Regions from separate parts of the Candidatus Thiodiazotropha sp. AKIB8 genome, predicted to be linked through region 1. Evidence: predicted binding sites of a transcription regulator. Region 1 holds the regulator's gene; each other region holds the start of a gene.
What was found. The regulator FliA, encoded in region 1, starts transcription of late flagellar genes. The targets are predictions, from matches to a motif close to GCTAAAGTTNNNNNNNNNNCNGCCGATA.

Region 1 (3,281 bases):
GCACGTCAGAGAGGTTTTTATGCAGACTGGCGGCATCTTCTTTAGATTTGGCGAGATATTCAGACAAAGAAAGACTCAGATCCTTAAAGTCATCCTTATTCAGCATACGAGAACGCAATCGCTCCCACTGCTCCAATAATTCAGCGGATTGGGATTCAATGCCTTCAACCAACGGCATACTCTTTTCAACCGCTGTCAGGGTACGATCCGCAGATTGCTCAGTCATTGTAATGACATAACTGAGCCGTTCTTTGGCATCAGGTATTTCAAAACTGGTCATATCGTTGATGCGTGCATCGAGTAGAAACCCGTTGATCGCATCATGCAGCTCGCGTGTCAAACGACCGACTTCAAGAAACAGTTGATCATTATTTGTAGGAGTGGTCAGTGCTGCGATCAGCCTTTCAGACTCCTCTTCATCGCCTGATTCCAAACTGCTGACCAACGCTTTGGCTGTATCTAAACGCAGCTGGTTATCCTGTTGTTGCCCCATAGTGAGAAACTCCCGGAGAAAAAAGGTTAACCCACGCGTTCAAAGATCTTACCGATCTTCTCTTCCAGGGTGGTTGCGGTAAAGGGCTTTACAACATAACCGTTGACGCCTGCCTGGGCCGCCTCAATAATCTGCTCGCGTTTAGACTCAGCTGTCACTAGAAGAACTGGCAGGCCAGCCAGTTTCTCATCTGCTCGCACAGCCTTCAGTAGATCGATACCCGTCATGCCAGGCATATTCCAGTCTGAGACGAGAAAATCGAAATTCCCGCTCTGCAACATGGGCAATGCAGTCAAGCCATCGTCTGCCTCCTGGGTATTGTTGAAACCCAAGTCTCTCAGCAAGTTTTTGATAATTCGCCGCATTGTGGAGAAATCATCCACAATGAGGATCTTCATATTTTTGTCCAATGCTTACTCCCTCCTGTATTTTTTACCGGTCATCTCCAATCACGGCATCTACAGGCCAACCAATTACTACTCTTCTTCGTGCACTAGTGAGAGCCATTCTGTCAGTCTAGAGCGCAATCGCAAGGTTGCCTGACTGTGTATCTGGCAGACCCGAGATTCACTGACACCCAACACATGCCCGATCTCCCGAAGATTCATTTCATCGTCATAATACATAGCGATCACCAATCGCTCCCGTTCAGGTAAACTGGCTATAGCCTCAGCCAGCGCCTTCTTGAAGGCATCCTTCTGCAAACCCTCAAAGGGGCTGTCCATCGGGCCTTCACGGGAAGCCGGAAAGCCATCACTGACTGCTGTCAATTCATCCAGACTGAATATCCGGCATCCGGTTGAGTCCTGCAGGATCTGATGATAATCCTCCAGGCTCATCTCAAGCGCCTGCGCCACCTCGATATCCCGAGCATCTCGACCCTCGGTGTTTTCGATTTCTCGCATCGCCTCGGCCACCATGCGTGCCTTACGATGCACAGAACGTGGCGTCCAATCACTACGCCTGATCTCATCCAGCATGGCCCCCCTGATGCGGATACCCGCATAGGTCTCAAAACTGGCACCCTGAGTGGGATCATAGTTTTTGCTTGCTTCCAGCAAACCCAGCATACCTGCCTGGATCAGATCATCCGATTGCACATTAGGTGGCAATCGATTCATCAAATGATAGGCGATCCTTTTGACCAGCCCTGCATGCTGGTTAACCAAGTCATTGTAGCTCTGCTGCTTTTGCACGGCGGTGTATGTCGCTAAACCGTTCACCGTCATTACTCCCCATATTGGCTTGAAAATTGGATCAGGCGTTCGACAAAAAACTGCAGATCACCACTGACTCCAGTTGGTACAGGCCAGTTATCGGCCTTCTTGGCTAAATTCTTGAACGCCTGCGCTACTCTCGATCTCGGAAAGGCCTCAACCACCGGTTTTTGACTCTTCACCGCTTTCCTGAGCTGCTCATCATACGGAATACTGCCCATGTAGCTGAGCATAACATCCAGATACTGATCAGTAACCCGACACATCTTGTTGTACAGATCGCGTCCTTCCTGAACAGTTTTGACCATATTGGCCAGTATACGAAAACGACTGATACCATGCTCTCGATTTAATAGTTTAATTATGGCATAGGCATCTGTAATTGATGCTGGCTCGTCACAGACAACCACAATCTGCTCCTGAGCCGCCCTGCTAAAGCTGATTACCAAATCAGAAATACCTGCTGCAGTATCGATCAGCAATATGTCCACATCATTGGCCAGCTCACTAAATGCATGAATCAATCCTGCATTTTCTGCTGGTGACATCTCCGCCATGTGCTGAATACCAGAGGCGCCCGGTACAACCCGCAAACCCTTTGGCCCGGTGACAATGATATCCTCAAGGGAAGCTTCACCCCGCATCACATGGGAGAGGTTTAGTTTAGCATGTAATCCAAGTACCACGTCCAGATTAGCCAAACCCATATCCGCATCCAACAGCATCACCCGCCGTCCCATTTCGGAGAGGGCAATCCCCAGGTTGGCGGAAATATTGGTTTTACCCACGCCCCCCTTGCCGCCAGTAACAGCAATTACTCTAACAGGTTCTGGGTTAACCATCCTACGTAGTCCGGTTGCCTGGTCTTCGATATGTTCAGACATTTGCATGTTCGCTCATTCCTCCGAAGGCCATAGCCAGATACTCCTCATCGGGTTGATGTTCTGTCTGTTGCGTCATTTCAACAGCCTGTCTTATTAGTACTTCGGATCGGGCAACATGAATATCTTCAGGCACCCGCTGGCCATCAGTGGTAAACGCCAGGGGAAGCCTAGCTTCCAGTAACGCAGAAAACACACCACCGAGGGAGGCGGCTTCATCCATTTTTGTCAGGATTGCAGCCACAGGTGAGATAGCACCAAATGAACGAATCGCGTGAGTCAGAGCGCTACGCTGTGTAGTCGCTGAGAGTGTCAGTAAGGCCTTCACCGGATGATTACCCTGATTCAAGAGCGCTAGACGCTCTGTCAATTTCAGATCCCGTTGACCCATTCCTGCTGTGTCGATCAATACCAGGCGTTTTTCTGCAAATGCATGCAGAGCACTACTCAACTCCTCAGGGGAAGTGACGCTGCGAACAGGCACATCCAGAATTTGACCATAGTTCTGTAACTGTTCCTGAGCACCAATGCGATAGCTGTCCGCTGAAATCAGTGCCAGATGGCGATTACCATGGCGTAGACAAAACTTTGCCGCCAGTTTGGCGATGGTTGTTGTCTTTCCAACGCCGGTTGGGCCGACCAGAGCCAGAATACCTCCGGCATTAAGCAGATCGTCATGCTCAACCAGAA
Region 2 (3,281 bases), on a different contig from region 1:
ACGCTTTATTTCCCTTTCGGTCAGAACTATATCCTTGGGAAAGCAGCAGCTGATTGTGCTGTGAGACGCTCTTTTCTACTTCTAAGAGCAACTGCTTTTTTTGTTCGGTCAACTCTTCCAGTGCTATTGAAGGTGGGGCTTTTAAAAGTTCAAATTCCCGCTTCAGTAACTCAAGCAGGCTATTAGTCTGCTCAATTTCGCTATTCAGGAGCTTGCTAAAAGTAGTTTGATTTTGAGTATTGTTTGGCATATCGGTTAAGGAAGAGAGAGTTCCATAGCCAGCATTTTATCGGCTGCTGTTTTAGGGTCGATAGTAAAACTTCCATTCGCAAGGGCTTGTTGTACGGCTTCGACCTTCTGTGCATCAACAATCGGCATATTGGCGATTCTTCCCTCAAGTTCCTGTAGTTTTCCGGCATCACCGGTAAGATCGAGGCGATCGCCGCCTGAAGTTGCTGCAGCTGCTGACGGGGCTTTGCTTCCGCCGGCCTTCCCTGTGCTTTGTGTCTTGCCACTTTTGCTGCTCTTGCCCGTTCCTTTCAGATTCCGGCTTGAAAGACTATTGATTTGAATGGGCATCGTGCTACCTCAATGAGATGTATACAAAGCTAATATCGTCTTATGTTAATGCAACTTAAATCATAGATCGAATTTCTGTGTAACAGACTTCAGTCGACCATCACCAATCCCTTCGATACAACTCGTGCCTCAATCTTCTTCTTTGACTTGCTGTTCACTACCGTAATCAGATCTCCAGGGTTGCCTTGTTTAATGGCTTTGCCTTGCATTCGCACCTGGATACCACCAGAGCCTGCCAGAATGGTTACCTGGTCTCCCCGTTTTATAGTTTTTCTTACCACCAGCATCGATGGGGTGACAACCTGGCCTCTGCGCAGAGTTCGCTTCAGGGTCTGTCCCACCACTTCGTCAACAGACTCAAAATATCCGCGGAGCAGGTGGCTGGTATCGGATATTTTTATTTTAAGATCTTTACTGTCGATCGCCTCTCCTCTTGGCAGGTCTCTGACGGCAAAGACGACCGGGGCCTGAATGCCGACATTGGCAGATATATAGAGTGACCAGGGGGCAGGGGAGGCGCATCTGACGCCTACAGAGGTGCGTCCCAGCTTGACGCCACCAGGGGGGCTGAAAGCCTCCAGAGGAGTTTCACATTGCTTTAATTTGAGTCGATGATCCAATGAGGAGATTTTTATGGTTGCTCCCGCCACATCCTGGGTCAGAGTCGATTGCAAGTAGTCTCTGGCTGTATCAGCAATGGATTGATGGGACTGATGTTCATTATCCGTGGGCTGGGCAGAGGCAGATCCTGCCAGGAGCAGTCCCAGCAGTATTCTGAGTCCTAGTGCTTTCGGATTGATCATTCTGTATCTCCACCTATTTGCCAATAAACTATGCAAGCAATGTGCCGTGGATAAATGGATATGGCTGTTGAATTTATTAAGCCTAAAGGTCGAGGCCTGCAAGCCGCCATACCTATTGATGAAATTCAATATATATCACTAGATTGAGGTGTCAGAGAATGGCGTCAATGTTAGACAGTGTTGACCAAAGAACCAAGCTGGCTGGACAGAATCGTCTTGAATTACTGCTGTTTCGTCTATCAGGGCGTCAGATTTTTGGCATTAACGTCTTCAAGGTGAAGGAGGTGGTTCAGTGTCCACCTCTAACTGCACTGCCTGGTTCCCATGAGAATATAAGGGGAGTCGCCTCAATACGTGGCAACAACATCCCGGTCATGGATCTTTGTCATGCCATTGGCGGACCGAAGATGGGCAATGCCAAAGACTATTTTATTATCATCACCGAATACAACCGGCGGTTGCTGGCCTTCCTTGTCGGTAACGTGGAGCGAATTGTCAATACCCATTGGGAGGATATACTCCCTCCACCACAAGGGGTGGGTCGGAACAGTTATATGACTGCAGTCACCGAAATTGAAGGTGATTTGATAGAGATAATCGATGTTGAAAAGGTGTTGAGTGAAGTTTTGGGGATTGATGAAGAGATCACCAAGCCGATAGACGTAGAAGGTGCGGATGTTACAGCCTTTAAAGTCTTGGTTGTGGATGACTCGATGGTAGCTCGTAATCAGATCAAGAAGGTGCTTGAAGAGATCGGGCTGGAGGCGATCCTTGCAAAGGATGGCAAAGAGGCTTTGAAGCACCTTGAAAGCTGGTCTGAAGAGGGTAAGGTGAGTGACTGGCTTGCGATGGTGATTTCGGATATTGAGATGCCAAAGATGGATGGTTACTCCCTGGTGAGCGCAATTCGAGAAAATCCGAAGCTGACTGACCTGTATGTTATTCTTCACTCTTCATTAAGTGGTGTATTCAATGAGAGTATGGTTAAAAAGGTTGGAGCCAACCATTTTCTCGCTAAGTTTATGCCGGACGAGTTGGTTTCAACAGTAACTAAGCGTCTGAAAGATATTTCTTAAACGCTAGCCTTATTCATACAGCTGAATAACAAGATACTACTATGTACAACCGAACAGCGGCTATTTCGCCGGCAGATTATGAGGCGTTTAAGAATTTTCTGCAGCAGGCGTGCGGAATCCTGCTGGGAAATGGCAAAGAGTACCTTGTTTCGAGCCGTTTGGGTGGCGTTATGAAGGAGGCAGGAGTTGCCTCTCTCGGTGAACTGCTGAAGCAGATCAAATCTCCCATTCATTCCCGATTGAAGGTTAAAGTCATCGATGCCATGACAACCAATGAAACCTTTTGGTTTCGGGATATCGGACACTATATTCTGATGAAGGAGACAATCCTTCCCGATCTGAATCAGCAACGGGGTGGTGCGATACGCATCTGGTCAGCTGCCTGTTCCAGTGGTCAGGAACCCTATAACATCAGTATGATTGCAGATGAATATCAGGCAATGAAGGGGCAGGCTCGACAGGTTCAAATTCAGGCCACTGATATCTCCAGCAAAGTTTTAGATGAGGCCAGAGCGGGTGTCTACTGTGGTCTGTCTGTTGAGCGCGGCTTGACTGCCGAACAGAAAAGTCGCTTTTTCACCCCTCAAGGTGATTGTATTGAGGTCAAACCGGAGATCAAACGCCGGGTCAGTTTCAGGCCAATGAATCTGGCTGACAACTATCAGGTGATGGGGCGTTTCGATGTGATTTTCTGTCGCAATGTTCTGATCTATTTTTCCAATGAACTGAAAAAAGATATCGTTAATCGCATGGCTGATATTCTCAATCCTGGGGGATATCTTTTTCTCGGCTCCACAGAATCTATCAATCAATTAACCAATCG
Region 3 (3,281 bases), on a different contig from region 1:
GCACCCACCTTGACTGAATGGTTCCAAAGCCTATCCATTCTCCTCTCAATCTCTTTGATTGGGGTTCGAAATACCTCCTTCATCGATACCGCATAGACCGCATTTTTAACCCTCTGGAATCCAATACGGGTGATTGCCGGCTTAATTGTCGCAATAGTATTCATGCCACGATAGAGGGGGCTATTGGCGTAACGTATGAGCCTGGCGGTAAGGGATGCATCCCGAGAGATCACCTTCTCCAAATCTGATGCGGAGCTATCCACATCATTGATTATAATCAGTGCTTCCAGAGCTAATGCCGGCAGTGTGGGAAGATAGATATCATTGGCTAGAAGATCCTTTTTTACCGAATCGACAAAGGCTTTCGTTGTTGTAGATTCAAACCGCCTCTTTTCCCGTTCCTGATCGGTCTCAGTATTAACTGCCTCACCATCTGCAAGCGTAAAAACCGATTTACTCATGAGTTAACGACCAACCATGTGATTCAGAAGGTTTTTCAAATGAAGCCAGAGAATGGCTACACTGATTCATATTTAATTTTAATGTTCGCAAGCCAGGCCCTAGTCCAATCAACATTTCAAAACCATCAGATTCCATATTAACTATCTATCACCCACTTATTATATATCCAGCGCTTTCAACTGAACTGCACTCCGCTCATTGAGCAAGTAGGCTTTAATTGAGATATGTCTCTATCAGGCCATACTCCAACCCGCATTAACACAAGACAAGTAGCGGCAAGGTATGTGGATTTCTCCAGTTTCCCCTATTAATTCAAACTAGTTGAGTGATTAGTATGCGTCAAGGATCACATAAACTGGAAAAAGCTATTGAAAATCTCATGGCCAAGCGTTAAGGCAAAATCAGCTTTCTTCCGTGAATTAAATGTCTCAATTCAGAAGAGGCACTCTACTTGGTAGACCTGTTTTAAAAAAACTACAAAGCAAGAGATGTCTATTTTGTCCGGACAGTAAGACTTATCAGGCCCTAAATCGATGTTTACCTGTGTGCCGATTCAAACAATTAACCAGAATTCAATTAAACAGCAATTTTTTTAAATCTTTCACAAAAAACAGAAAGACATTTGACGATAATAGAGAGCAGATTATCACTGCAAAAGTACTTCGCTACCAGTTTCCAGACCCAGTCTGACAATACAATCATCTTATTCCAGTAAACCAAATAGGAAACCATACCCGGTCTATTAGTGATGTGTCTCTCATTTTTATCATGTAAAAACCGCCAAGTATCACATATTTTTCCTCGATAATACATGCATTTAGGAGATTTTTTGAATATATTCATCACCTTCTTTTCACTCAAGTTTTCATAAGATATGTCGACGTTATGAGTAAGCAAAGCATCGACCATGTCTAAACAACAAGACTCTGACGGAATGGCAGAACAAGCACTCAATCGCTTTATTCAGCATACCGGCGACAAGCCGGTTGTGCTTATAGCTGATGATTCACGGGTGGTCCGTGTATCTCTTCGTAATATATTGAAGGAGGAGTGCCATCTGATTGAAGTTGAAGATGGCGTCCAGGCGTGGCAACAACTTACTGATAACCCTTCGATCAACCTGGTCTTCAGTGACCTCTCTATGCCGAATCTTGATGGTCGAGGATTACTATCCAAAATAAGAAACTCTGACGCGAACCATATTGCTAACCTCCCCTTTATTGTTGTAACAGGAAACGAAGCATCTCCTGAGATCGCCGACGAACTTGAAAAGCTTGGCGCTACGGGGATGGTGAATAAGCCTTTTGATCCAAATCTGATTAAACAATTCGTTACCGAATTGGCTACCGAATCTTCTGAAGAGATTTCAACCGAATCACAGGCCACCGATCCACAGACAGATTTTTTGGAGGAGACTGCAGACAAAAGCCAATTCATGGAGGTTGCCAGCAGAGAACTCTCATTTGCAATCCGCAATAAGAACGAACTTGCACTGGCACTGGTACAAATAGACCAGTTCAGCAGCATTATCGAACACTACAGCGAAGCTGCAATCGAACATATTCTGCTTGCTGTGAAAGATATTATTCAACTACACATCCATCCGGACGACACTCTTGCCTACTTTGGTAGTGGTTGCTTCTCCATATTACGTCCAGCATCGAATGCTATAGGAACTCGGTATCTGGGAAGGAGAATACTGGATGACCTCGCAGCCAAACAGTTCTATCTAGGAGAGTCAGATCAAAGTGTAGGCGCGAGTATTGGGATTTCAGCGCCAGACATTAAACCAGGAATACGCTTGCAGGACCTATTGATTCTTGCTGAAGGGCGCCTCAAGGCAGCGCTTGAAAATGGTGGCGAAAAAGTAGTCGACAAAGGTAATGAAAACCTTACGCCTGTCTCCTCTCAGGAGAATTCAGAGCTATCCAATGTCATTTCAAACACGCAGACAAGCTCACCTCACTCACTTACTAAAAACACAACAGAAATCAACCGCCTGGCTGCTGAGCAAGTTGCTGAAATCAAGGCAAAGTACAGCAGTCAATCTAAGGATGTTGAATCTCAAGCCTCCCAGATTGCCGATTACAAACAGACTCTGGAACTATTAACAGCGGAAAATAGAGCACTGATTGAAGACGTCAATCATTGGAAGAAGGAGTCATCAGAGGCAGAACAATTGCGCAGACAGCTTTTTGAAGTTGAAAGTCAATTTCAGCAACTAAAAGTCAAATTCACCGAAGTTCATACTGTGAATAGTGAACTTGCTCAGCGTAGCGAAACCATTGACCGGGAGAACCGGCGACTGATTGACGAGGAGGAAGAGAGAACCGCATCACTGAGACAATCCCATCAGATACTTGAAGGGGAAAATAACCGTCTGGAAGAGCAGATGCGAGAACTCAAGAACCGTGCAGAACGCGCTGAACTTGAAAGCCTGAAGTCAAATCAACTGGTAAGCAGTCTCAGAGATAATGGAAATCTGCTGCGCATGCAGCTGGATCAACTGCAACAACAAGTCAATGAGCTACAGGAGCAGCACTACGAGGACAAGGAGGCAAAGGTCGAAGCCAAAGAACCGGTGTCGACTCTGGTGGAGAAGAGTTCTGAGTTAAAATCCGATACAGAGCTTTTAGACGAACTCTACAAGCCGGAAATCGCCCTATCAGCAACCCCTGAAATAAAACCATCAGCGGAGAAAACAACCACTTCAGTCCATCTTTTTCCCGATAAAGATCAAATCAGCGCTAAACAGAAATCGTCGAACAAGATAAAGATCCCTCCATTCCGCGTTGAAGCAGAACCGCTGTTATTCAAGA

Region 2: AC4IFB_RS01365 (chemotaxis protein CheV) is a predicted target of FliA. The motif match lies at 1,464-1,491, and genes of this name have one in related genera.
Region 3: AC4IFB_RS12460 (GGDEF domain-containing response regulator) is a predicted target of FliA. The motif match lies at 1,318-1,345, and genes of this name have one in related genera.

What each region holds. Positions count from the first base shown of each region.
Region 1 is NZ_JBSYOO010000022.1:2,449-5,729, reverse strand. It holds gene AC4IFB_RS04160 (protein phosphatase CheZ) at 1-493, opposite strand, end outside; gene cheY (chemotaxis response regulator CheY) at 520-891, opposite strand; gene AC4IFB_RS04150 (RNA polymerase sigma factor FliA) at 970-1,716, opposite strand; gene AC4IFB_RS04145 (MinD/ParA family ATP-binding protein) at 1,722-2,600, opposite strand; gene flhF (flagellar biosynthesis GTPase FlhF) at 2,587-3,281, opposite strand, start outside.
Region 2 is NZ_JBSYOO010000009.1:12,104-15,384, forward strand. It holds gene AC4IFB_RS01350 (flagella synthesis protein FlgN) at 1-250, opposite strand, end outside; gene flgM (flagellar biosynthesis anti-sigma factor FlgM) at 256-579, opposite strand; gene flgA (flagellar basal body P-ring formation chaperone FlgA) at 669-1,382, opposite strand; gene AC4IFB_RS01365 (chemotaxis protein CheV) at 1,541-2,458, shown strand; gene AC4IFB_RS01370 (CheR family methyltransferase) at 2,500-3,281, shown strand, end outside.
Region 3 is NZ_JBSYOO010000039.1:113,342-116,622, forward strand. It holds gene AC4IFB_RS12455 (HDOD domain-containing protein) at 1-461, opposite strand, end outside; gene AC4IFB_RS12460 (GGDEF domain-containing response regulator) at 1,370-3,281, shown strand, end outside.